Regions from separate parts of the Brachybacterium huguangmaarense genome, predicted to be linked through region 2. Evidence: predicted binding sites of a transcription regulator. Region 2 holds the regulator's gene; the other holds the start of a gene.
What was found. Region 2 encodes LexA, which represses DNA repair genes until DNA is damaged. Its sites were predicted from a motif close to TCGAACANNTGTTCGA; they were not measured.

Region 1: BRM3_RS10170 (HNH endonuclease signature motif containing protein) is a predicted target of LexA. The motif match lies at 2,067-2,082, and genes of this name have one in related genera.

The regions. Positions count from the first base shown of each region.
Region 1 covers NZ_CP107020.1:2,228,019-2,231,425, reverse strand. Annotated here, with positions in the region: gene BRM3_RS10170 (HNH endonuclease signature motif containing protein) at 292-2,055, opposite strand; gene BRM3_RS10165 (hypothetical protein) at 2,368-3,407, opposite strand, start outside.
Region 2 covers NZ_CP107020.1:1,736,421-1,739,827, forward strand. Annotated here, with positions in the region: gene BRM3_RS07765 (ATP-dependent DNA helicase) at 1-1,602, shown strand, start outside; gene lexA (transcriptional repressor LexA) at 1,616-2,305, opposite strand; gene BRM3_RS07775 (LysM peptidoglycan-binding domain-containing protein) at 2,555-2,950, shown strand; gene nrdR (transcriptional regulator NrdR) at 3,045-3,407, shown strand, end outside.

The DNA.
Region 1 (3,407 bases), 490 kb from region 2:
CGCACGGCGACGGGTCTTGCGGACCGATCTCCTGGAACCACACTAGAGCGCCGGTTGTTCCCCGGTCTGCATGGTTCACATCTCCTTCACCATGGCGTCGCCCACATGGATCAGACCATTACGCAACAGAGGCGGCTATCCCGTGAGCAGGCTGAATCGCCGCCGAGAGGGGCTCCCCGCACCTCGCGGCACGGCCCGGAGGAGGCGCCGCGGACCGGGGATCCGGAAAACCCCCAGCTCACCGCCGCCCACAGGATCGATCCGCCTCGGCAGGAATTCCCGCCCGCCATGTCAGAACGGCGGCGGGCCGAGATCATCGTCGGGCCGAGCGGCGTCGTTTCCCTGGGAATGCCCGGGGAACGGCGGATCGCCGTGACGACCCTTCGGCAGCTCGATCGGGCGGGAATCAGCACCTTCGGAGGACCCCTCGCCGTGATGCACGTCTCGCGGTCTGTGCAGATGAGGCGCGCACAGGGGCTCGTCCGGGGGTGCGATCGGCAGCTCCCGACCGTCCGCCGGCGGATCCACGGCTCCCCGATCGTCCTGCCGGCCGCCGGGCTCGCCCGGTCGCTGCTCCTCGCGTCCCCGCTCCTCGCGTCGCTGCTCCTCGCGTCCCGGCTCCTCGTGCCGTCGTCGACGCTCGAGCTGTTCGTGAAGCCGCCAATGGTGCTCGAGCTCGACGGCGATCCGCGCCGACCAGAGGTCGGTGTCGTCGGGCACGTCGACCGAGGTGCCCGCACCCAGTTCCCAGCGGGTGACCCCTCGGGCGCGATCGGCGGTGGGCAGGCGGGAGGGATCGAGGCGCCCGAGCGTCTTGGCGAGATGATGCTGCCAGCACAGCAGATGGAGGTTCTCGACCTCGGTCCTGCCGCCCGCTGCGGGGTCGGCGTGGTCGTACTCCTCGATGTGGTCGCACTCCGAGGCCCAGGACACGGGCCGCGCGCAGCCGGGGACCGCACATGTCCCCTGGCGATGGCGGAGGTGCTCGAGCATGGCCGAGGTGGGCTGATACCTCTCCTGCCGCGCCGGGAGATAGGCGCCGGTCACCGGGTCGGTCAGCACCCGGTACCAGGTGCTCTCCCCACCGGCGAGGGACCGCGCCATCGCCGCGGGGATGGGCACGGTTCCGTCGAGCAGTCCTGGCTCGTCCCCGGCGCCGAGCAGGGTGGTGGACGGGATGGTCACGCCGATCCGGAACCGCGCGGCGGGCACCTCCACCCCACCGGTCTGCAGCACCGATCGGGTCGCGATCTCGTAGCGCAGGCGCGCGAGGGACATCGCTCGTCCGCTCGTCGCCACAGAGCCGTCATCGAAGGGGAGGGCCGCATCGCACCCCTCGATGCCGGGACCCTCGGGGGCGGAGAGGGCATGACGCTGGGCCGCCTGCACGGCCCGGGCCGCGGCGTCCAGGCGGATCGCCAGGGACCTGATCTCCGGGACCGGCCCGAGCACCCGCAGGCACGCGAGCCCCTCCTCGTCCACAGGAGTCACCTCGACCCGGCGGCGCGCCTCGGGCGTCTGCTCGGCGGCGAGTGGCCCGCGGGAGCGGGCCTGCGCGACGATCAGGCCGAGCTGCCGGGTGAACTGCTCGGCCGTGATCGCCAGATCCCACGACGCGACCTCGGCATCGACATCGACCCGCTGCGCGGGGGTGAGGTCCCGGGTCCGCTGGAGCACCCGTGACATCCACGGCACGGGAAGCTCGCCGGCCGCCAGCCGGACGTGCAGCTGCGGCAGCTCGGTCACGACGACGTGCGCCTGACGGATCCGCCGGTGGGCCACGTGCTCGGTGACGCGCAGCGCGAGGGCGACCCGGAGGTCCGCTTCATCGGCCTCGCCGGGATCGCTGCCGGGAGCATCGGGGTCCACCCAGAAGCGTGCGAGAGAGGTCATCTCCACAGCCAGGCGCCGCGACGCGGCCACCGCCTCGTCCCACAGCTCCCGCAGGTCGTCGGACAGCACCAGGTCGTCCAGCGTGCCCGCTCGCGCGGCGAGACCACGCCGGGTCAGCGGGGACAGACGGTGCCGCCGGTTCGTCCTCCAGTCCCGCACCATGACCACCCCCTTCGAACACCTGTTCGATCTCAGGATAGGGCGGCGGCCCGACATTCGGGAGAGCCGGGCTTCACCTGTGGACAACTCAGCCCGCGGAGGAGACGAGGGGCTCGCGAGAGCGAGGTGTGCCGCACGAAGGGAGCAGGGAGGCGGAGCGCGGGGACAACACGCCACACATGCCACATGCCCGCTCACGGACCCAGATCGCCGTGCCACGGTCCGCCACGGGGCAGGACCGTCCGCCACAGGGCAGGACCGACGTCCGCCGCGGCCACCGCCCCGTCTGCCGCGACCGCCTTCCCGACCCCCGCGCTACGCCTCGAGACGCTCGGCCCAGGCCGGTGCGGCGCGCAGGAGGCGTTCGAGGCCCTGCTCGCCCAGCAGGGCCGCACGCCCCGGCTCCGCGGCCGGGTCCTGCGGCCGCTCCGCGCGGGGATGGGCCAGCAGGGTCGTGCCGCGCGCGTCGGCGAGCGCGTACCCGAGCTGGGTCCACGCCCCCGCGAAGGCCTCGAGCTCGCGCTCGAGCCGCGCCGGGTCGACCACGAGTGTGAGCTCCACGCCGCTCTCGCGGGCGTCGGCGATCGTCTCCCACACCCGGCGCCCCGCCGAGGTCTCCAGTCTCGGCGCCGCGGCGGGAGAGACGGCGAGGGAGCGCCAGCCCGCCGTGCGGGCGGCGGCGATCAGGTCCGCGTCGGCGGGCAGGGCGAGGGTCAGTCCGCTCGCGTCGAGACCCGCGGCCGCGGTCAGCTCCTCGCGCAGCGTCTGCCAGCGGGCGCCGATCTCCGGGGCGGCGAGCGCCCGATGGCGGCGATACCCGGACGCGGTGGGCACGGCGCCGCGGTGCACGGCCCCGACCCCGTCCTCGCGCACGAGCACCGCGGGCGTCGCGCCGGGCACGCGGTCGGTCACGAGCGCGATCCGCTCGGCGAGACCCTCGGCGAGCAGCGAGGGCAGGTCGCGGAGGGCGCCGGTATCGGCGAGGGTGCGCTCCCCCGAGGGCAGGAAGGTCGCGGCGGCGAGCGTGAGGGGGCCGAGCGTCGTGGTCACGAGCGGTCCGCTGTACTCGAGCAGGGCGATACGCGCGGCGTCGAGCAGGCGGTCGGCGAGCTCCCGCGCGCGCTGCCAGGCGTGCGAGGTCCCGGCGCCGAGCCGCCAGCCGTAGCTCGTGAGGTCGCCCGTGGTCCCCGCGAGCAGGGACAGCGAGGCGGGCAGCACGTGGTCGGCACTCTCGGTGCCGAGCGCGGCGGGCAGGTACAGGCGGGCAGCGATCTGCTCCTCGAGGTCGTCGCCCAGGAGCGACCGCAGGCGCACGAGGGCGTCGAGGGCCGCGTCCCCCGTGCCCTCGAGACCGC
Region 2 (3,407 bases):
CAGGCCCTGTTCTCCGAAGCGGCCGCCGGCGGCGAGCGCGAGGGCTCCGAGCGCCTGGGCGAACAGGTGCGCCGTCTGCGGGAGTGGGCCGAGACCACCGACACGGGGGACCGCGACGACCTCGCCGCCCCGGTCTCCGACCGCGCCTGGCGGCAGGTCTCGGTCACGGGCGCGCAGTGCCTGGGCAGCTCGTGCCCGATGGTCGAGGCCTGCTTCGCCGAGCGCAACCGCGCGATCGCACGCGACGTCGACCTCGTCGTGACCAACCACGCCCTGATGGCGATCGACGCGTTCGACGGCCACGGCATCCTGCCCGAGCACGACGTGCTCGTCGTCGACGAGGCCCACGACCTCGTGTCCCGCGTGACGAGCGCCGTGACCGAGACGCTCACCGCCCCCATGGTGCGCGGGGCCGTGCGCGAGCTGCGCGGGCTCGGCATGGCCGCGACCGCCCTCGACGACGCGGGGGAGAGCCTGCGCGACGCCCTCGCCCAGATGCCCGACGGGCGCGTCATCGGCGACCTGCCGCCGGGCATGCTCGACGCGCTCGTGCTGCTGCGCACGGAGGCCCGCACCGCCCACTCCGACGCCAAGGACGCGGGGGAGCAGGGGAGCGCGACCGCGGCCGGCGCCCGCAAGGCCGTGCGCGCCAACCTGCAGGAGATCCTCGACGTGTGCGAGCGCCTCGTGGCGCCCGACGAGGACGACGTCGTCTCGGTCTCCCATTCCGAGCTCACGGGGCGCAGCAGCATCCAGGTGGCCCCGCTCAGCGTGGCCGGGGCGATGCGCGGCGCCGTGCTCGAGGACCGCACGGTCGTGCTGACGTCTGCGACCCTGGCCCTCGGCGGCCGCTTCGAGCCGCCCGCCGGCAGCATCGGTCTGCGGGCCGCCGACCGGCAGGAGGTCGAGTCCAGCCCGCGCGGCGGCGGCTCCTCGGCATGGAGCGGCCTCGACGTCGGCAGCCCCTTCGAGTACGCACGCCAGGGCATCCTCTACATCGCGCGGCACCTGCCGCCGCCGGGCCGCGAGGGCCCGTCGCTCTCGATGCTCGATCACCTGACCGAGCTCGTGGAGGCCTCGCGCGGGGGAGCGCTGTGCCTGTTCTCCTCGCGGCGCGGGGCCCAGCTCGCGGCCGAGCACGTGCGCGCCCGCAGCGCCCTGCCCATCGGACTGCAGGGGGAGGACTCGATCACCAACCTCGTGCGGCGCTTCCGCGAGGACGAGACGACGAGCCTGTTCGGCACCCTCTCGCTGTGGCAGGGCGTCGACGTGCAGGGTCGCGCGTGCCGCCTCGTGACGATCGACCGGATCCCGTTCCCGCGGCCCGACGACCCCCTCACGGCCGCGCGCCAGGAGCGCATCGGCGCCCGCGGCGGCAACGGCTTCATGGCCATCTCCGCGCAGCACGCGGCGCTGCTGCTGGCGCAGGGCGCCGGCCGCCTGATCCGCTCGGCCGAGGACCGCGGCATGGTGGCGGTGCTCGACCCCCGGCTCGCGACGGCGCACTACGGCTCGTTCCTGGTGAGCGCGATGCCGCCGCTGTGGCGCACTCAGGACCCCGAGGTCGCGCTCGGCGCGCTCGGGAGGCTCGCCCGCGTGTGAGGCGGCGCCGTCCTCAGACGGTGCGCAGGACCGCGACGACCTTGCCGAGGATCTCGGCGTCGTCCCCGAGGATGGGGGCGAACGAGGGGTTGTGGGGCATGAGCCAGATGTGCCCGTCGCGCTGGACGAAGGTCTTGACGGTCGCCTCGCCGTCGATCATGGCCGCGACGATCTCGCCCTTCTCGGCGACGTTCTGCGAGCGCACGACGACCCAGTCGCCGTCGCAGATGGCGGCGTCGACCATCGAGTCCCCGACGACGGCCAGCAGGAACAGGTCGCCGCTGCCCACGAGCTGCTCGGGCAGGGTGAACACGTCCTCGACCTGCTCCTGCGCCGTGATCGGCACCCCCGCGGCGATCCGGCCGACGAGCGGCACGGCGACAGAGGGGGAGGAGGGCAGCGCCTCGGCCACGGGCTCGCCCGGATCCCCGGCGTCGTCCGGCATGACGATCTCCATCGCCCGCGGACGCTTGGGGTCGCGGCGCAGGAAGCCCTTGCGCTCGAGCGCCTGCAGCTGATGGGACACCGAGGACGGCGAGGTGAGGCCGACGGCGTCCCCGATCTCGCGCATCGTCGGCGGGTAGCCGCGCGAGGCGATGGCCGCCGCGATGGTCTCGAGGATCGTGCGCTGGCGCGCGGACAGCTCGCTCGACGGCGCCCCGCCGTCCGTGAGGGCGGGATCGCTCGGCGTGGTCGGCGTCATCTGCGGGCCTTTCGTCGTCTCCCGGGCCCCGCCGCCGTCGCGCCGGCGGGCGCCGGGCGCCTCGCCCGGGCCCGGCCTCGTGCCGCGGCCGCGGAGCTCGAATGTCAGACCCCTCTGGTGGAGTGATCTCGCTGACCACAGTAGGGGCCGAGGGCACCGAAACCAAACAGGTGTTCGATCGTGTCTTGCGTGTCGCACCCGTCGCCCCTACAGTCGTACACGTATTCGATCGAACAGGAGTTCGGAGACATGACTACCATCGCCGCCGTCCCGGCCCTCGCGCAGCCCCGTCCGCGCCGTCGCCCCGCGATCGCTCGAAAGAGCGTTCGACTGGAGCTCACCCGTCGGGGGCGCGCCCTGCGCACGCTGCTCGTGCTCGCCGTCCTGCTCGTGCTCGCCGCGACCGCGATGATCTTCTCGGGAGCGCCCTCGGCCCTCGCCGACTGGGTGGGCGGGCCCCAGTACGTGTCCGTGACCGTCCAGCCCGGGGACACGCTGTGGGGCTATGCACGCACCTACGCGCCGGAGGGCATGGACCCCCGCGACTACGTGCTCCAGATCCAGCAGGCCAACGACCTCCCCACCTCGCGCGTGACCGCCGGGACCCAGCTCGACCTGCCCGTCGTCGAGGGCGCCGCCCGCTGACGGCATCGGCCCGCCCGGATCGTCGCGCGGTGCCCGCGGCGAACACCGTGATCGCACCGGGCGCCGCGGGCGCCGTGCACGATAAACTGCGCAGGTGCACTGCCCCTTCTGCCGCCACCCCGATTCGCGAGTCGTCGACTCCCGGACCGCCGACGACGGCGCCTCGATCCGCAGGCGTCGGCAGTGCCCGAACTGCTCGAGGCGCTTCTCCACGGTCGAGACGGCCTCGCTCGCCGTCGTCAAGCGCTCCGGGGTGAGCGAGCCGTTCAGCCGCGCCAAGGTGATCGCGGGCGTCCGCAAGGCCTGCCAGGGGCGCCCCGTCTCCGACGACGAGCTGGCCCTCCTCGCCCAGGAGGTCGAGGAGGCGATCCGCCAGAGCGGCCAGGCCGAGATCGACGCCCACGACGTGGGCCTCGCGATCCTCCAGCCCCTGCAGGACCTCGACCTCGTCGCCTAC